DNA from 4 places in the Nocardiopsis sp. NPDC006938 genome. Region 3 is predicted to be linked to each of the others. Evidence: riboswitches for the same ligand, from Rfam matches in the RefSeq annotation. Region 3 holds a riboswitch; each other region holds the start of a gene.

Region 1 (4,683 bases), on a different contig from region 3:
GCCCGCGGCGGTGTCCGGCAGGGCCCGCAGGACGTCCAGGACCTTCGCGAGGTACTGGCCCGCGTTGCCGGGCCGGTACCGGGGGTCGCGCTCGGTGGCCTTGGTGACCAGGGCGTCGACCTCGGGTGGCAGGTTCGGCAGGAAGTGGGAGGGGCGGGGGACGTCCTCGGTCACGTGCTGGTAGGCGATCGCGATCGGTGTCTCTCCGGTGTGCGGCTGCCCGCCGGTGAGGAGCTCGTAGAGCATGATCCCGGCCGCGTAGACGTCACTGCGCGCGTCGGCGGTGCCCTTCTCGATCTGCTCGGGCGCCAGGTAGGCGGCGGTGCCCATGAGCGTCCCGGTGCGGGTCAGGCCCTGGTTGGACTGCTCCACGGCCCGGGCCAGGCCGAAGTCGGCGACCTTGACCCGACCGTCCTTGCTGATGAGCACGTTCTCGGGCTTGACGTCGCGGTGCACCATCCCCGCCTGGTGGGCGGCGCCCAGTGCGGCCAGCACGGAGGCCATGAAGTTCAGGGCCTGCTTCGGGGCCAGCCGCCCGTGCGCCTTGAGGAGGTCGCGCAGGGTCTGCCCGGGCACGTACTCCATGGCCAGGAAGACGTGCCCCTGGTCCTCGCCCTGGTCGAAGACCTGGACGACGTTGGGGTGCGAGAGCTTGGCGACCGAGTGGGCCTCGTTGATGAAGCGCTGGACGAAGGTCGGGTCCTGCGCCAGGGAGGGGTGCATGACCTTGAGGGCCAGCCGTCGGTCCAGCCTGAGGTCGTGGGCGACGTAGACGGTCGCCATACCGCCACCGGCGATCCTTGACTCGACGAAGTAGCGACGGTCCAGCGTCGCGCCTACTAGCGGGTCGGAAGTCGTCATGTCCACGGCGGAGTTGTGTCCTTGCTGCGGGGAGCGCGGGCGTTCGCGGCCGGTGGCGCGTACCCGACACCTGGTGTCGATCCGACACCCTAGCGGAAGCCGGTGTCGGTTCCGCCCCGCGGTTCACGGTCGCGGCGGCCCCCGTGTCCACCGTCGTGGAGGCCGACCGGAGGGTCGGTTCGGGGCGTCCCGCGCCTGGGCGGTCTGGAGGTGCGGTGCCGCTCACGGCACACGCACCCCTCCCACGGTAGGGGACGGGACCAAACCCGAAGGTCACGCCGCGTGTCGGTGTCGTGACGGAGGGCGCCTCGCGGGCGCGTCGCCGCAGGCGGAGGCGCCGGGTGCCGGGTCCGCCCCCCGACGCGGCCCGCGACGGCGGTCCGGTCCGTTTGGGCTCAGACCACGTCGGGGCTGGAGGCCCTGGCGTGGCGGCGGACCGGGATGCGCCCGGCCAGCCGCGCGCCGCGCCCGGCGCGCACGGCGTCGCGCATCGCCGACGCCATCCGCACCGGGTCCTGGGCGCGGGTCACGGCCGTGGCCAACAACACCGCGTCGCACCCCAGCTCCATGGCCAGGGCGGCGTCGCTGGCGGTGCCGATACCCGCGTCGACGATCACCGGGACGCTCGACCGCTCGACGATCAGCTCCAGGTTGTGCGGGTTGCGGATGCCCAGCCCCGAACCGATCGGCGCGGCCAGCGGCATCACGGCGGCGCAGCCCAGCTGTTCCAGGCGGCGGGCCAGCACGGGGTCGTCGTTGGTGTACGGCAGAACCGTGAAACCGTCGTCGACCAGCGCTTCGGCGGCGTCGAGCAGCTCCACCGGGTCGGGCAGCAGGGTGTGCTCGTCGGCGACCACCTCCAGCTTCACCCAGTCGGTTCCCAGGGCCTCGCGGCCCAGCCTGGCGGTGCGCACGGCGTCCACGGCGGTGAAGCATCCGGCGGTGTTGGGCAGCGGGCGGATGCCGTTGCGGTCCAGGACGTCCCACACCGACCCCTGGGTGCCCGGGGTGATCCGGCGCATGGCCACGGTGGTCAGCTCGGTCCCCGACGCCAGGAGCGCCTCTTCCAGGACCTCCAGGGAGGGCGCTCCCCCCGTGCCGGTGATGAGGCGGGAACCGAAGGGGACCCCCGCGATGACCAGCGGGTCCCCGCCCGTGTGGTCCCCGGCTGTCGGCGCCTCGGTGGTCTGCGTCATGGTTCAGCCTCCCTGTACCGCGGTGAGCACGTCCACGCGGTCGCCGGGCGACAGCGCGGTGCCGGTCCAGGCGGTGCGGCGCACCACCTCGTCGTTGACGGCGACGGCGATCCCCCCGGGGACGGCGCCCTCCCCGGCTCCGGTGAGGGCGCGCACGACCCCGTCCACGGTGCTCGCCGCGCTGTCCCGCGCCTGTCCGTTGATGATCAGTTCCACTGCTACTCCCACGTTCTTCTGCCGGCTGAGAACCGGCGCGCGTACGAGGGGAGCGCGCCGGTGGTGAGGGCCTCGGCCATGACCTCGCCGGTCACCGGGGCCAGCAGGACCCCGTGCCGGAAGTGTCCGGCGGCCAGGTGGAGTCCCGGGACCCGGGTGGGGCCCAGGAGGGGTTCGTTGTCGGGGGAGCCGGGCCGCAGACCCACACAGGTCTCCACGACCTCCAGCTCGCTCACCCCGGGGACGAGTTCGCGGGCGTCCCGCAGGACCTGCCAGAGCCCGCCCACGGTCAGCGAGGTGTCGTGGCCCAGCTCCTCCTGGGTGGCCCCCACGACGACCTCGCCGTCGGCACGGGGCACCAGGTAGACGGGGAACCCGCGGACCAGACCGCGAACGGTGCGGGTGACCAGCGGGGGCTCCCCGGCGGGCACCCGGGCGCGCAGCAGCTGCCCCTTGACCGGGCGCAGCGGCGGCACCACCGGTTCGGGCACCCGCACACGGTCGCCCCAGCACCCTGCGGCGAGCACCACCTGGTCGGCGGGGAGTTCGGCGCCGTCGGCCAGCCGCACGCCCAGACGCGCGCCACCGGGGCCGGGGGAGGAGACTTCCTCCACACGCCCGGGGAGCTCGCGCACGCCCGCGCCCTCTCCGGCCCGGGCCAGGGCGAGCAGCAGGGAACGCGGGTTCACCGAGTGGTCCTCGGGAGCCAGTACCCCGCCGCGCACCCCGGGCGCGAGCGTGGGTTCGAGGCGTCGGCACTCACGGCTGGTCAACCGCTCTGTGGGGATGCCCAGGCGTCGCTGGAGGGCGTGCAGGTCGGTCAGGACCGCCAGGTCGTCGCGGTCGAAGGCGACCAGCAGGGTGCCGGTGCGGCGGTGGCCGACGTCCACCCCGCTGGCCTCCTGGAGTTCGGCGACGAAGTCGTCGTACAGGCGCGCCGAGCGCACCCCGAACTCCATCAGCTCCTCCTCGCCGAAGACCGCCTCGGTGGCGGGGGTGAGCATCCCCGCGGCGACGGCGGAGGCGGCCCGGGCGGAGGAGGGCGCGGTCACGGGGTCGGGTTCGACCAGGGTGACGGTCAGGCCGCGCTGGGCCGCGCGCCAGGCGGTGACCCGGCCGACGACGCCGCCGCCGACCACGACCACGCCACTGGTGGGATGAATCGTCTTCTGTGGGGGAACCTCGTCGTTGCGCACGGCGCCGTGTTCCACTCCCTTCGCCGGCATGACCCGGATCAGGTTCGTGCGGTCGGAGGCGGCGAGCCTCCCTCTCAGCCGGGTCCACCCGGCTCCCGCGGGACGTGTCTGTTCGGCCCCATCCTAGATCAGCCCGTCCGGGCCCGCCGTGGCGGGGATCTCCCAGGCAGGAAGCCCGCACGGGGCGCGACGGTCACCGGCGCCCGGTCGGGTGTGGCAGATTGGTGAGGTGACACAAAGCGATCGTGAACTCGACGAACTCGTCGGCGAATGGCTGACCCTGCGTGAGGCGGCCGCGCCGCTGGGCGTGAGCCCCAACCGCATCAAGACCCTCATCCGCGAGAACCGCCTGATGGGCGTGGTGCGCGGCGGTGAGCTCTCCATCCCCGCCGCCTTCCTGGACGGCGAGGACCTGGTCAAGGGCCTCCCGGGCACCATCGTGCTGCTCACCGACGCCGGTTTCTCCACCGAGGAGGCCCTGCGCTGGCTGTTCACCCCGGACGACACCCTGCCGGGCACGCCGATCCAGGCGATGCGCGAGAACCGGGGCACGGAGGTCCGCCGCCGGGCCCAGGGCCTGGCCTTCTGACACCCCGCACGGCCCGGAGGCACGCACCGCACGGTGGCGGCCCCGGGCCGTTGGCTAGGGTGGGGGCCGTGAGGACGAGCCACGGAACCAGCCTGCGCGAGCGCCTGGACGCATCCCTTCTGTACCTGTGCACCGACGCCCGGACCGGGAGCGGTGATCTCGCGGAGTTCGCGGACGCCGCCCTGGCCGGGGGCGTGGACATCATCCAGCTCCGGCACAAGGGGCTGGAGGCCCGCGACGAACTGGCCGCACTGGAGGTCCTTCGGGAGGTGTGCGAGCGCCACGGCGCCCTGCTCGCCGTCAACGACCGCGCCGACATCGCCCGGGCGGTGCGCGCCGACGTGCTGCACCTGGGCCAGCGCGACCTCCCGGTGCCCCTGGCGCGCGACGTGATCGGCGCCGACCCGGTGATCGGGCGCTCCAACAACGACCCCGTGGCCGCCGCGCGCTCGGCGCAAGAGCCGGGGAGCGACTACTTCTGCGTGGGCCCGACCTGGGCGACCCCGACCAAGCCGGGGCGTCCGGCGGCCGGTCTGGAACTGGTCGAACGCGCCGCGGCCCTGGGTTCGGACCGTCCCTGGTTCGCGATCGGCGGCATCGACCTGGACAACGTGGACCGGGTGCT
Region 2 (4,683 bases), on a different contig from region 3:
GGGGGCACCGACGGCGCGGGTGAGACCGACGGTTCGGACGGTGTGGGTGGGACCAGCGGTACGGGTAGCACCGGGGAGACGAGTGGTACTGAAGGGGCGGGAGAGACAAGTGGTACGGGCGAGACGGGTGGAACGGGGGACACCGGCGCGACGAGCGGTACGGAAGGCTCGGGCGGTACCGACGGCACCGGAGGCACGAGCGGCACCGGAGGCACGAGCGGCACCGGGGGCACGAGCGGTACCGGTGGCGAAGGGGACATGAGCGGTACCGGAGGTGACGACGGTACGTAGGGCCTGAAACGAAGGCGCTCCGCTCCGCCCGTCGTCCAGTGTCCTCCGAGGCATCCGGGGCCTTCGCGGGGCCGCTCCCCCCTGAGCCCTCCTGGCCGCCTGACTCGGGCCGCCAGCCCCCGGACACCGCGTCACTGCGCGGAGTTCGCCTGACGGGCGCCGGTGGGGCGGCCCGCTGACGAGAGGGCGTCCGGTGGCCGCTCGCGGAGGTGCCCCCGTGCCGCCGCGGCTCCGGACGGCTGTCCCGCACGGCTGTCCCGGGGCGGGCATCCCCGCCGGGGTCCGCGCGGGAGAGCGCGGGCGGGCCGCCGTCCCTGTCCGTACCGTCACCCGGTTCTCACATTCCGTGGCGGAAGGCCTTGACAGGTCTAGACCACTCTTGCTTAGGTGACGTCACCCCCCGCGGCGCGCGGTCGGACGCCGCGCCGCACCCTAGGAGTGTGATCACGTGATCCGACGTCTCCTGAGCCAGTTGGCCGCGCTCGGCGCGCTCGCGGCTGTGCTCGTCGTCCTTCCCGCCACCGTCGCGCAGGCCGCGGCCGTCTGCGCGACCGGCTGGAGCCCGTCCGCCGTCTACAACGGCGGCGGCCAGGTCTCCTACGAGGGCCGCAACTACACCGCCAAGTGGTGGACACAGAACGAGCGACCCGGAACGTCGGACGTCTGGGCCGACCAGGGGCCCTGCGGCGACGGCGGGGGCGGCGAGCAGCCCGCCCCCAGTGACTTCGTCGTCAGCGAGGCCCAGTTCAACCAGATGTTCCCGAACCGGAACCCCTTCTACACCTACGCCGGGCTCACCGACGCCCTGAGCTCCTACCCGGGCTTCACCAACACCGGCAGCGTCGAGGTGCAGCGGCGCGAGGCCGCCGCCTTCCTGGCCAACGTCAGCCACGAGACCGGCGGGCTGGTGTACATCAAGGAGATCAACGAGGACAACTACCCGCACTACTGTGACTGGAACCAGCCCTTCGGCTGCCCGGCCGGACAGGACGCCTACTACGGCAAGGGTCCGATCCAGCTGAGTTGGAACTACAACTACAAGGCCGCCGGTGACGCCCTCGGCATCGACCTGCTGAACAACCCGTACCTGGTGGAGCAGGACGCGGCCATCGCGTGGCGGACCGGCCTCTGGTTCTGGAACACCCAGTCCGGCGCCGGGACGATGTCGGGGCACACCGCCATCGTCGACGGTCACGGCTTCGGTGAGTCGATCCGCTCCATCAACGGCTCCATCGAGTGCAACGGCGGCAACCCCGAACAGGTCCAGAGCCGCATCAACACGTTCACGCACTTCACCCAGATCCTCGGGACCACCACGGGGTCGAACCTGAGCTGCTGACCTCGGGGCGCCCCCGGCGCCCGAGGAGGCCCTCGTCGGGGGCGCGGTCGGCGGTCACCGTCGCACGCGCCCCCGCTGGTGTGCCGGGAAGGACTTCATTGTTCGTCCTGTTTGCCCCATAATGGAGGCAATCCGACAGGGGAGCGCGTGAGCGCTGAGAGTGCGGCACCAGGCCGCAGACCCTTACACACCTGATCTGGGTCATGCCAGCGAAGGAAGTCGTAGGAAACCGTCACCGCGCGTGCGCCTTCCGCGCGCGCCCGGTCGGCGCTCTTGGCCACACGGCCCCTCGTCACACCGACGAAGGGACGTCAACCACCTATGAGTACAGCAAGCGACCGCGAGACCGGGCCCGGCACCGCCGACGAGCCGGGCGGCTTCGTCCAGGGGGTCCTGGCCGGGCTCAGGAGCTGGCGCACCGTCGACATCGTCGTGGCCTCCGTCATCGGCGTGGCGGTCGGCGTCGTCTTCTGGCTGTGGAACATCGTCTGGTCGGTCACCACGCCGCTGTTCGTCGCCTTTCCGCCCGGGCAGGCCGTCGTCTACGGCATGTGGATGATCTCCGGCGTGCTCGGCGGCCTCATCATCAGGAAGCCCGGCGCGGCCCTGCTCACCTCGATCGCCGCGGCCTCGGTCTCGGCGGTGCTGGGCACCCAGTGGGGGGTCATGGTGATCCTCGACGGAACCCTCCAGGGGCTGCTGCCCGAACTGGTCTTCCTCGCCTTCGCCTACCGGCGCTGGAACACGGGTGTGGCCGTGCTGGCCGCCGCGGTCGCCGGGATCTCCCCGGCCGTGCGCGACAACATCGCCTACAACGTGACCTGGCCGATCGAGTACCAGATCACCTACGGCGTGATCGTCGTGCTGAGTTCGGCCGTCATCGCGGGGGTGGGCGCGCGCCTGCTCACCACCGCGCTGGCCAGGGCGGGCGCGCTCGCCCCCTTCCCCTCGGCCCGGGGCTGACCCCGTGACCCGACCCGACACGCGCGGGGCCCGCGTCGAACTGTCCGGCTGGGGCTGGAGGCACTCCGGCCGCGGCACCCACGCCCTGCGCGGGGTGGACCTGATCATCGAACCGGGGGAGCGGGTCCTGCTGCTCGGCGCCTCCGGCGCGGGCAAGTCCACCCTGCTGCACTCCCTGGCCGGACTCACCGGCGAGGACGGTGCCATCAGCGGGGAGCGGGAGGGCTCGCTACTGGTGGACGGCGTTCCGGCCGACCGTGGTCGCGGCGGCACCGGGCTGGTCAGCCAGGACCCCGAGACCCAGCTGGTGATGGCCCGGGCCGGGGACGACGTCGCCTTCGGCCTGGAGAACCTCGGGGTGGAACGGGACCTCATCTGGCCGAGGGTCGAGCGCGCCCTGGGGGAGGTCGGTTTCCCCTACGGACTCCGCCACTCCACCGGCGCCCTGTCCGGAGGCGAGAAACAGCGTCTCGTGATCGCGGGCGCGCTGGCCATGCGGCCGCGCCTGCTGCTGCTGGACGAACCCACCGCCAACCTCGACCCGGCCGGGGCCGCGCTCGTCCGCGACCTGCTGTCGCGCCTGCTCGCCGAGACCGAGGCCACCCTCGTCCTGGTCGAACACCGGGTGGCCGACGTCGTCGACCTGGTGGACCGGGTCGTGGTGGTCGAACCCGGCGGCGGCGTGATCGCCGACGGCGCCCCGCACCTCGTGTTCGCCGAACACGGCCGGTCGTTGGCCGACCAGGGGGTGTGGATTCCGGGGAACGAGCCCGTGCCCGAGCTCACCCCCGGCCCCGGGGGAGCACCCCTGCTGGAGACCGTCGACGTCGCCGCGCGCACGCCCTTCCAGGTGGGAGTGCGCGCGGCCCCCCGGCGCACGGTACTCGACCACGTGAACGTCGCCCTGGCCGCCGGGACCGCCACCGCTCTGACCGGACCCAACGGCGCGGGCAAGTCCACGCTCCTCACCATGCTGGCCGGGCTCTCGCGCCCGCACCGGGGACAGGTCCTGCCGCGCGGCCCGCTGGCCGCCGCCGACCGCCGTCCGCTCGTACGCTGGCCCGCCCGGCGCCTGGCCCGCCACGTGGGCACGGTGTTCCAGCACGCCGAGGACCAGTTCGTCACGGCCACGGTCCGCGACGAACTCCGGTTCGCGCCCCTGCGCGCGGGGATGGGCGAGGCGGAGACGGACGCCTGGGTGGGCGAGCTGATGGAACGGCTGCGTCTGACCCGTCTGGCCGAGGTGCACCCGTACACGCTCTCGGGGGGAGAGAAGCGCCGGTTGTCGGTGGCGACCGCCCTGAGTTCCGGCCCCTCGCACGCCCCGGACGTGCTGGTGCTGGACGAACCCACCTTCGGGCAGGACACCCGCACCTGGACGGAACTGGTGGAGCTGCTCGGCGTCCTGCGCGCCGAGGGGCGGGCCGTGGCCATGGCCACCCACGACACGCTCCTCCTGCGGCACCTGACGGACGTGGAGGTACGGGTGGCCGGAGGGCGCGCGACCCGCGTCGGGACGGTCGCGTCCACCACGGCACGAGAGGGGGACGCGTGAGCGCCCGCGACGACACCGCGCCGAACGGGGCGGGCGGGGACACCCTGACCCTGGACGTCCCCGAGGGGGGCGGCGCCCGCTACTGGCTGACCGGCCTCAACCCGGCCGCCAAACTGCTGGCCGCCCTGATCATCGGGATCGGGCTGATTCCCGCCGTGGACGCCGTCACCGGCGGCGTCGTGCTGCTCGCCGTGCTCCTCACCGTCCCGTTCAGCGGCGTGGACCGGCGCACCCTCCTGGTTCTGGGCGGCCCCTTCGTGCTCATGGGGCTCAGCAGCGGGGCGGTCAACTACCTCTACGGAGAACAGGGGCTGGAGGGCGCGGCGGGCGCGGCGGTGCGCCTGCTCGCCATCGCCCTGCCCGGTCTGCTCGCGGCGGTCAGCAGCGATCCCACGGAGATGGCGGACGGTCTCGTCCAGCGGCTCCGGGTCCCCGAACGCCCCGCCATGGGAGTACTCGCGGCGCTGCGGCTCATCCCGCTCCTCGCCGACCAGTGGCGGACCATCACGCTGGCGCGCAGGGCGCGCGGGCTGGA
Region 3 (4,683 bases):
GTCACGATGGCCACGCGCAGGGGCGGCCGGTGGTCGGAGGGCGGGGGTGTGGGGGACATGCGGGGCTCCCAACGCCGAGGTGTCACGCCGAGTGGCGGCTGCCTCCGACGCTAGGGTCGGGGAGTGAACCCGGGTCGCCGGGCGGGAGAACCTCGCCCGAAGGCGCGCCCCGGGTTGGCCGATCAGGTGGTGACACCGTCCGGACGGTCGCCTGACCGCCGGATGACCCCGCCTCGGCCGTGATCGCCGAACGTGACCGACCGAACGCCCCAAGGAGCCGTGTGGTGACACTCGTGGAATGGTCCGAACTGGTCCGAGCGGAACTGGACCTGGACGAAACGGACCCTCTTCAGAAAGCCGACGTGGACCGCGTCCTGGACCTCGCGCGCGACGCCGCCCACTCGGTCGCCCGACCGGCGGCCCCGCTGACGACCTACCTGTTGGGAGTGGCCGTGGGCCGGGGGGCCGACCCGGAGGTCGCGGCGGCCGTGCTCAGCCGCCTCGCCCTGGCCCGGGCGGAGGAAGCGGGCGGGGCCGAGAGCGGAGAGGGGTAGCTCCCCCTGAGAGGACCGGGATCAGGACACGTGAAAAAGACGTGTTAGGTGGCCGTAATAAGCATTCTGACCTCGTGTGATGCGTTCGTTACGCGCCAGTGCCATTCTTTCCCGATACCGAACGGTACCCACCGTTTCCAACGTGTTTCCGTGGGTCCCGGTTCCCCTTCACACCACAGTCTTCCCCTACCCCACGTAATCACCGAAAGAGAGGTCCCCCCGTGGACCACCTCCTCGAAATGGCCGAAGTCCTGCGGGACGTCATCTGGGGCCCGTACGTCCTCATCCCGCTGCTGCTCCTGACCGGTGTCTTCCTGACGATCCGGTTGAACCTGCTCCAGTTCACGAAGCTCGGCCACGCGCTCTGGCTCGCCTTCGTCCGGCGCAAGGAGGACCACCACCAGGCCGAGGGCGACATCTCTCACTACCAGGCGCTCAGCACGGCCCTGGCCGCCACCGTCGGCGTCGGCAACATCGCCGGTGTCGGCCTGGCCATCGGGATCGGCGGGCCCGGCGCGCTGTTCTGGATGTGGCTCACGGGCCTCGCGGGCATGGCCACCAAGTACAGCGAAGCCCTTCTGGGCGTCAAGTACCGGGTCAAGGACGAGAAGGGCGAGCAGGCCGGCGGCCCGATGTACTACCTCCGCAACGGGCTGCCCGGCCGGTTCGGGTACTTCCTCGGCGGCGCCTTCGCGATCTTCGGCGCCATCGCCGCGTTCGGCATCGGCAACGGCACCCAGGCCGAGGCCGTGTCCAGCTCCCTCAACAACGTGACCGGCGTCGACCAGCGGATCATCGGCGTGGTCCTGATGGTGCTCGTCGCCATCGTCATCCTTGGCGGGATCAAGAGCATCGGCCGCTTCGCCTCCGCGATCGTGCCGTTCATGATCATCGGGTTCATCTTCATGAACCTGCTGGTGCTGATGATCAACTGGGAGCAGATCCTCCCCGCCTTCGTGCTCGTCTTCACCGACGCCTTCACCGGCACCTCGGCCGCCGGCGGATTCGCGGGCGCCGGCCTGATGCTGGTCATCCGCACGGGTGTGGCCCGGGGCATCTTCTCCAACGAGTCCGGCCTGGGCACGGGCGCCATCGCGGCGGCCTCCGCCAAGACCACGCAGCCGGTCCGCCAGGCCATGGTGTCGATGACGCAGACCTTCATCGACACCATCATCATGGTGACCCTGACCGCGCTGATGATCATCACCTCTGGCCTGTGGAACGCGAACGTGAGCGCCGGGTTCGACCCCGACGACAAGGGCGTGCTGCTCACCTCGGGTTCGATGGAGCAGGGCCTGTCCATGCTCAGCCCGGCCCTGGGCACCTTCGGCGTCGTCTTCATCGCCTGCGCCGTCGCGGTCTTCGCCTACACGACGATCCTGGGCTGGTCGTACTACGGCGAGCGCTGCATGGTCTACCTGGCCCAGGGCAGGCGCACCCTGGTCCTGCCGTACCGCCTGCTCTTCATCGCCGTCGTGTACGTCGGAGCGACGGCCAGCGTCGAGTCGGTCTGGCTCTTCAGCGACATCGCCAACGGGTTGATGGCGCTGCCCAACCTCGTGGGTCTGATCCTGTTGTCGCCGGTCGTGGTGGCGGAGACCCGCAAGTTCTTCGGCCACCCGCAGTGGCGCAACCCCGACGTGATCATGGACGACGTCAGCAAGTAGTCCGCGTGCGGCCCGGGACGGCGTCCCGGGGCCACGACGAGGGGGACCGGCCGCGACTGCCGGTCCCCCTTCGCGTTGCCGGGCGGCTACCACCAGGCGTGGAAGTGGTGCACCGGCCCCTGCCCGCCGCCCGCGTCGATCTCGTCGGCGCGGCGCAGGGCCTCGGTGAGGTAGGCCTTGGCGTCGGCCACGGCCGTCACCGCGTCCGGCCGCTGCGGCAGCAGGGCCGCGATCGACGAGGACAGGGTGCAGCCGGTGCCGTGGGTGTTGCGGGTGTCCACCCGCCCCGCACGGAACTCGACGGGCTCGCCGACCCCGTCGACCAGCAGGTCGACGCTCTCAGCGCCCGGCAGGTGCCCGCCCTTGAGCAGGACCCGGCGGGGGCCGAGCCCGAGCAGGCGCTCGGCCTGGTCGCGCATCTCCCCGAGGGTGGTGGCCTCGGCCTCGCCGAGCAGGTCGGCCGCCTCGGGGAGGTTGGGGGTGAGCAGGTCGGCGCGGGGCAACAGGACGCTCCGCAGCGCCTCGATGGCCGACCGTTCCAGGAGGCGGTCGCCGCTCTTGGCCACCATCACCGGGTCCACGACCACGTTCGGGAGCCGGTGGCGGTCCACGGCGGCCGCGACGGCCTCGGTGACCTCGGACGTGGACAGCATGCCCACCTTGACCGCGTGCACGGTCGCGTCGGTGAACAGGGTGTCCATCTGGTCGGTGACGAACGACGCGGGGACACCGTGCACTCCGGTGACCCCGCGTGTGGACTGGGCGGTCAACGCCGTCACCACGGTCATCCCGAAGACCCCGTGGGCGGAGAACGCCTTCAGGTCGGCCTGGACGCCCGCGCCTCCGCTGGGGTCGCTTCCGGCGATGGACACGACGTTGTACGCGCTCATTGGCGTTCCTTCGCTAGTACGAACTAGGGCAGGTTCGACGGGTGTGCTCTCAGCCGGAAGGACGCTTCCGGCACCCCGCGCCGCCGGGGCCTCGCGGCCCCGGCATCGGTATTGGTTTGTGGTGGTTCCGACTGTAGTGGACGGTTCGCAGGAGCGGACCGGGGGCTCTAGACGGAGACGTCCTGACGGGCCTCCACCCGCTGCTGGGCGAGCTTGCGCTGTTCCCAGACGATCATGCCGACGACCACCACGAAGCCGCCGACCGCGAAGGCGAGCGTCACGGGGACGTCGGTCATCGGCAGCAGGTCGCGGTTCTCGTCCTGCCACGGCCACAGGGCGCGCAGCGAACCGGCCATGAGACCGGTGAGCACCACCAGGGTGATGTGGTGGTGGTTCTCCAGCAGGAACTGGAGCACCTTCACGAACAGCGCCAGACCGGTGATCATGCCCAGCACGAAGACGGTGATGTAGGGCAGGTCGGCGGCGCGCAGGGCGGCCATGGTGGGCTCGTACAGGCCCAGGGTCAGCAGGATGAACGACCCTGACAAGCCGGGCAGGACCAGCGCGCAGATCGCGACGGCCGCCGCGAAGAAGACCACCACGGGGTGGGTGGGCAGGTTGGCTCCGGGCAGGCCGGTGAGGAGGAACGCGAGTACGGCGAACACCAGCGCGACCGCGTAGTGCCAGGCCTTCCACTTCTTGCCCGCGCCGGTGTAGGGAATCCACAGGCAGGCCAGGACCAGGCCGAAGAAGAGCGCGTAGGCGTACTGCGCGTACACCTCGACCAGCGGGGCGAGGAAGACCGCGGCCAGGATGAGCGCGACGGCCATGCCGATCAGGGCGGGGACGAGCACCGGCCAGTCGACCTGGCGGAACTGCTCCTGGGCCCGCTCCTTGCCCTTGCCCCGGGGGACGTCGGTGACGTAGCGCTTGATGCCGCTGACCACGTGGCCCGCGCCGCCGATCAGCTTGTCGTAGAGGCCGACCATCAGCGCGACGGTGCCGCCGCTGATGCCGGGAAGGGCCTCGGAGGTGCCGACGGCCCCGCCGCGCACCGCGTTGAAGATGTAGGAGCCTACTGACTTGGCCATGTTGTCGGGCGCGGGCCCGGGAGAGTCCCGGGACGCGGCGCCGTCCTCCGTCCTGATGGGGCCGCCGACACGGTGTCGATGCCGGTCGGCGGTGTCAAAGGGGTGCTGTGTCGCGCGGGTCGCGGGGGCGACCTCCACCGGTTCGACGCCCCGGCCCGCGCTGATGTGTGCCGCCCGGGCCGTGCGATGGGGGAGGAGAGCCGACAGGCCCCGGGCCGGGCAGTGCCGATTCTAGCGGCGCCGGGCGGGGCCGAGACGTCCGAGCGCCCTGATATTCGGGGTTTTGGTCAGGTATTCGCCCGTCAGGTCCGGAGTCCGAAAACAGAACGTGACAGGCGGCCCCGAACCCCGTCTCAGTTCCGGCGCGACGCCGACAGCGGAGCGAGCGGGACGGCGGGCGCGGCGGGGTCCTCCCCGGCCACCGACGCGGCCCACCGGTAGTCCTGCTTCCCCACCGCCGTACGCCGCACCCGGTCCACGA
Region 4 (4,683 bases), on a different contig from region 3:
ACGTGGTCGGCGACTCCGCGTTCCTGCGGGCCTTCGCTCCGGGGTCCTTCGACGGGGTGATCGCCGACAACCGGGTGTTCTCCCGGCAGCTGGCCACCGAGTCCTCCATGGCGGAGGTGGCCCGGGTGCTGCGCCCCGGCGGCCGGGTGCTGATCTGCGTGGACTCGGTGGTGCTGGGCATGGCGTTGCTGGCCGAGCAGGACGCCTGGCCCGAGCTGAGCCACGCCCCCAGCGCCGACGTGCTCCTGGTGCCCTGGCCGGACGGGTCGATCACCCGCTGCTTCACCGCCGAACAGCTCACGGAGATGGTCACCGAGGCCGGGCTCGAACTGGAGTGGATCAAGCCGCGCACGGTCCTGTCGGCCTCCACCGTGGAGATGATGCTGGCCCGCGACCCCCGCTCGATGGCGCGGCTCGTGGAGATGGAACTGCACGCCGCCGACTCCGACGACTACGTCGGCGTGCACCTGGTGGCCAGCGCCGTCAGGCCCCGGTAGGCCCCGCCGGGCGGCCCGGCGGGGGCTCGCCTAGGGTCGGGAGGAAGACCCCCCGTCGGATGGAGCCCCCCGTGCGTCACCCCAAGGCCTTCCGGACCCTCCTCGTCCTGCTCGCGCTGTTCGTGGTGGTGGTCGGCGCCGTCGACACCCTGTTCGGCACCGCTCCCCTGCCGGGGGAGACCGCCGTGAGCCCGGAGGTGGACAGCAACTACCGCTTCTTCTCCGCGCTGTTCCTGGCCGTGGGCCTGCTGTTGCTCTGGATCGCGCGCGACCCCCTCGCGGCGGACCGGAGCCTGACGCTGCGCTGGGTGTGCGGCGCGGTGGTGCTCGGCGGTCTGGCGCGGGTGCTGTCGTTGGCCGTGGCCGGGCCTCCCGCCGCACTGCTGTTGCTGCTGATGGCGGTGGAACTGGTGGTGCCCCCGCTTCTGCTGTGGTGGCACCACTCACTGCTCCGGCGAGCCCGCCGCCCGGTGCGGGGCGACGGGCCCGGGGCCGTCGCCCGCTAGTCGGCGAGCGGCAGGTAGACGCGGTTGCCGCCCTCCGCGAACTCGGCGGACTTGTCCGCCATGCCCTTCTCGATCGCCTCGACCGTGTCCAGACCGTTCTCCTCGGCGTACCTGCGCACGTCCTGGGAGATCTTCATCGAGCAGAACTTCGGTCCGCACATGGAGCAGAAGTGCGCGGTCTTGGCCGGCGCGGCGGGCAGGGTCTCGTCGTGGAAGGACTGCGCGGTCTCCGGGTCGAGCGACAGGTGGAACTGGTCCTGCCACCGGAACTCGAAGCGCGCCTTGGACAGCTCGTCGTCCCATTCCTGGGCCCGGGGGTGGCCCTTGGCGACGTCGGCGGCGTGCGCGGCGAGCTTGTAGGTGATCACGCCGGTCTTGACGTCGTCGCGGTTGGGCAGCCCCAGGTGCTCCTTGGGGGTGACGTAGCACAGCATCGCGGTGCCGTGCCAACCGATCTGGGCCGCCCCGATCGCCGAGGTGATGTGGTCGTAGCCGGGGGCGACGTCGGTGGCCAGGGGGCCGAGCGTGTAGAAGGGCGCCTCACCGCACAGCTCCTCCTCCAGGCGCACGTTCTCCCGGATCTTGTCCATCGGCACGTGGCCGGGGCCCTCGATCATCACCTGGACGTCGTGGGAGCGGGCGATGTGGGTCAGCTCGCCCAGGGTGCGCAGCTCGGCGAACTGCGCCTCGTCGTTGGCGTCGGCGATGGAGCCGGGGCGCAGGCCGTCACCGAGCGAGAACGTGACGTCGTACCGGCGGAAGATCTCGCACAGCTCCTCGAAGTGGGTGTAGAGGAAGCTCTCCCGGTGGTGGGCCAGGCACCAGGCGGCCATGATGGAGCCGCCGCGCGAGACGATGCCGGTGACGCGGCGGGCGGCCAGCGGTACGTACCTGAGCAGGACGCCCGCGTGGACGGTCATGTAGTCCACACCCTGTTCGGCCTGCTCGATGATGGTCTCCCGGTAGATCTCCCAGGTGAGCCGGGTGGGGTCGCCGTCGACCTTCTCCAGCGCCTGGTAGATCGGCACGGTGCCGATGGGTACCGGGGAGTTGCGGACGATGCGTTCCCGGGTCTCGTGGATGCGCTTGCCGGTCGACAGGTCCATCACGGTGTCGGCGCCCCAGCGGGTGGCCCACACCATCTTCTCGACCTCCTCGGGTACCGACGAGGTGACCGCGGAGTTGCCGATGTTGGCGTTGATCTTCACGAGGAAGTTCTTGCCGATGATGGTCGGTTCGGACTCGGGGTGGTTGCGGTTGACCGGGATGACGGCGCGGCCGATGGCCACCTCGTCGCGGACGAACTCGGGTTCGGCGCCCTCGCGGGCGGCCACGAACCGCATCTCGGGGGTGATGGTTCCGGCCCTGGCGTGGGCCAGTTGGGTGACCGCGCCGTTCACGGGGTCGAGCGCCCAGCTCTCACGGGTGCGCGGCAGCCCCCGGTGGACGTCGATGTCGGCGTGGTCGTCGGTGTAGGGGCCGGAGGTGTCGTACAGATCGAAGTGGCTGCCGTTGCTGAGATCCACCCGGCGGCGGGGGACGCGGAGGGTGGTGCCCTCGGGGGTGGTGATCTCCTCGTGGACCTTGCGAGATCCCATGATGGGACCTGTGGTCACCCGGTGCTCGTCGGTGGTGGAAACGTCACGACCGTCGATAGCCGTCATGGCATGCCTCCCTACGTCGGAATTACCCGAACAGGTTCTGCGGTCGGCGACACCGTCGAGTCGCCCTCTCAGCCCGCCATGGCGCGAGCTCCCGCGTTGCGTATTCACATGTGCGCACGTCGAACGTGCCGGGACACCTCGATCACGGTGCCCCGGGCCGGGGAAAGCACTCCCCCGTGGCCTCGCACACCATACACAGGACGTCCCCGGGCCTGTCCAGGCCTCCGGGGGTCAGAAGAGTGTCTCCAGCTGGTCGGCTCCGTCGCCCGCGGTCGGTTCCAGCAGGTCGGGGCCGTTGTTCTTGATGCTGTTGACCTCGGTGGAGACCTCGTCGACGGCGAACCGTTCCACCGGGGTCTCGTGCAGCACCCGGGCCAGTCGGTCGGGGCCGCTGGACGGGTCGAGCCAGGCGGCCCAGTCCTCGCGAGGCACCACGACGGGCATGCGCTCGTGGATGTGCGCGAGCTCGGGCGCGGCCTCGGTGGTGATGACCGCGCAGCTCCAGACCCAGGCGGCGGGGTCCCGCTCGTCGTCGACCTCGGGGTCGCGCCAGCGCTCGAAGATCCCGGCCATGGCGAGGGGTTCGTCCCCGGCGTAGTGGACGGAGAACGGCTTCTTGGCCGCCTTGGCCTTGCGCCTGCGGTGCTGCGGGTCGGTGGCGGGCGAGGTGCTGGCCTCGGCGGTGCCGTCCTTGTTGAGGAGCTGCCACTCGTAGTAGGCGTCGGCGGGGATGAGGCAGCGGCGGCTCCGGTAGGCGGTGCGGAAGGCGGGCTTGTCCGCGACGGTCTCGCTGCGGGCGTTGATCATCCGGTAGCCGACGTTGCGGTCCTTGGCCCACGAGGGGACCAGGCCCCAGCGCATCGTGTGCAGGGTGCGCGGGCCCGGCGCACCGGTGCCCTCCCCGCGCGGCGGCGGTCCGAGCACGGCGTACACGGGGCGGCCCGGCGAGATGTTGTAGTCCGGGTCGAGTTCCTCCAGCGGGGGCCAGGAACGCGGGTCGTCCTCCTGTTCCCGGGCCTCCTCGGGAAGGGCGAAGGCCAACTGGAGCTGGTGCACGTTCCGGGACTGGGCATAACGACCGCACATGGGGGGAATCCTACGTGATCCGCCCCCGGTCCTCCCCGTGCGCGCCGTCGTTCCCGCAGCCCCCGCCCGTCCCGTCCGACCCGTCCGACCCGCCGTCGGCACCGGTGAGGCGCAGGGCCAGCGCGCCGAGCAGCCCGGTGAGCAGGGCGACCGACCCGGCGGCGGCCAACAGCTCCCGGGGGTGGTCGGCGGCGAACCACCCGGCCACGAGGAAACCCGCGACGAACCCGCCGTTGACGAGCGATCCCATGAGCGCGTGGGCCCGGCCGAGCAGGGGTTCGGGCGTGTGCCGGTGCACCACCGACCTGAGCAGGACGTTGAAGGCGGAGTTGCCCGCCCCGGCCGCGACCACGCACAGCGCGGCCACTCCCAGGGCGGGGAAGGCCGCCCACAGTGCCAGCGCCGCGCCCACCAGGGCCGCGGCCAGGGCCACGGCCCGCCCGGTCGGTGCCGGGCGCAGCAGCGACACGGACAGCGCACCGGCCAGGAGTCCCGCCCCCCAGCCCGCTGTGAGCGCACCGAAGATCCCGGCCCCGTGCCCCATGACCTCCCGCACCACGAACACCATCGCCACGTTGGTGGTGGAGGTGGCCGCCACGGCCACCAGGAGGACCGGCAGCAGGACCCGGAACAACCGGGCGCGCGCCAGGTGGCGGGCTCCGTCGAGGGCGCCCGCCCACAGGGGCCCCGGAGCCCGGGCGACCGGGCGCCGCACGCCCAGGAGCAGGAACGCGGTGGCCGCCGCGAAGAAGCTCACCGCGTCCAGCAGGAGGGCCGGGGCGACCCCGAAGAGGCCGACCAGCACTCCGCCGGTGAGCGGGCCGAGCACCGTGGCCGAGGCCCGTACCCCCTCGAACAGGGCGTGGGCGCGCACCGGGGCGAGCTCACCGGCCGCGCTCGGCAGGAGGGTGAGGATCGCCGGGTTGGCGA

Evidence for each region. Region 3 has a riboswitch for thiamine pyrophosphate ahead of thiD (bifunctional hydroxymethylpyrimidine kinase/phosphomethylpyrimidine kinase). Riboswitches for the same ligand answer to the same signal wherever they lie in the genome.
Region 1: it holds a riboswitch for thiamine pyrophosphate, as region 3 does, so the genes downstream of both, thiO (glycine oxidase ThiO) here and thiD (bifunctional hydroxymethylpyrimidine kinase/phosphomethylpyrimidine kinase) in region 3, are expected to answer to the same signal.
Region 2: it holds a riboswitch for thiamine pyrophosphate, as region 3 does, so the genes downstream of both, ACFYL4_RS18515 (ECF transporter S component) here and thiD (bifunctional hydroxymethylpyrimidine kinase/phosphomethylpyrimidine kinase) in region 3, are expected to answer to the same signal.
Region 4: it holds a riboswitch for thiamine pyrophosphate, as region 3 does, so the genes downstream of both, thiC (phosphomethylpyrimidine synthase ThiC) here and thiD (bifunctional hydroxymethylpyrimidine kinase/phosphomethylpyrimidine kinase) in region 3, are expected to answer to the same signal.

What each region holds. Positions count from the first base shown of each region.
Region 1 is NZ_JBIAGA010000022.1:6,380-11,062, reverse strand. Features, by position in the region: gene pknB (Stk1 family PASTA domain-containing Ser/Thr kinase) at 1-867, opposite strand, end outside; gene ACFYL4_RS24630 (thiazole synthase) at 1,257-2,057, opposite strand; gene thiS (sulfur carrier protein ThiS) at 2,061-2,273, opposite strand; gene thiO (glycine oxidase ThiO) at 2,276-3,499, opposite strand; TPP riboswitch at 3,468-3,577, opposite strand; gene ACFYL4_RS24615 (Rv2175c family DNA-binding protein) at 3,699-4,058, shown strand; gene thiE (thiamine phosphate synthase) at 4,127-4,683, shown strand, end outside.
Region 2 is NZ_JBIAGA010000012.1:64,622-69,304, forward strand. Features, by position in the region: gene ACFYL4_RS18505 (transglycosylase domain-containing protein) at 1-291, shown strand, start outside; gene ACFYL4_RS18510 (glycoside hydrolase family 19 protein) at 740-1,630, shown strand; TPP riboswitch at 1,758-1,865, shown strand; gene ACFYL4_RS18515 (ECF transporter S component) at 1,952-2,593, shown strand; gene ACFYL4_RS18520 (ABC transporter ATP-binding protein) at 2,598-4,148, shown strand; gene ACFYL4_RS18525 (energy-coupling factor transporter transmembrane component T family protein) at 4,145-4,683, shown strand, end outside.
Region 3 is NZ_JBIAGA010000001.1:461,304-465,986, reverse strand. Features, by position in the region: gene ACFYL4_RS02070 (glycosyltransferase family 4 protein) at 1-59, opposite strand, end outside; gene ACFYL4_RS02065 (DUF6457 domain-containing protein) at 285-554, shown strand; gene ACFYL4_RS02060 (alanine/glycine:cation symporter family protein) at 776-2,221, shown strand; gene thiD (bifunctional hydroxymethylpyrimidine kinase/phosphomethylpyrimidine kinase) at 2,308-3,111, opposite strand; TPP riboswitch at 3,100-3,199, opposite strand; gene ACFYL4_RS02050 (DUF368 domain-containing protein) at 3,279-4,202, opposite strand; gene ACFYL4_RS02045 (acyl-CoA synthetase) at 4,556-4,683, opposite strand, start outside.
Region 4 is NZ_JBIAGA010000002.1:319,942-324,624, reverse strand. Features, by position in the region: gene ACFYL4_RS04375 (methyltransferase domain-containing protein) at 1-497, shown strand, start outside; gene ACFYL4_RS04370 (DUF4345 family protein) at 569-1,003, shown strand; gene thiC (phosphomethylpyrimidine synthase ThiC) at 1,000-2,667, opposite strand; TPP riboswitch at 2,657-2,772, opposite strand; gene ACFYL4_RS04360 (SOS response-associated peptidase) at 2,899-3,753, opposite strand; gene ACFYL4_RS04355 (MFS transporter) at 3,764-4,683, opposite strand, start outside.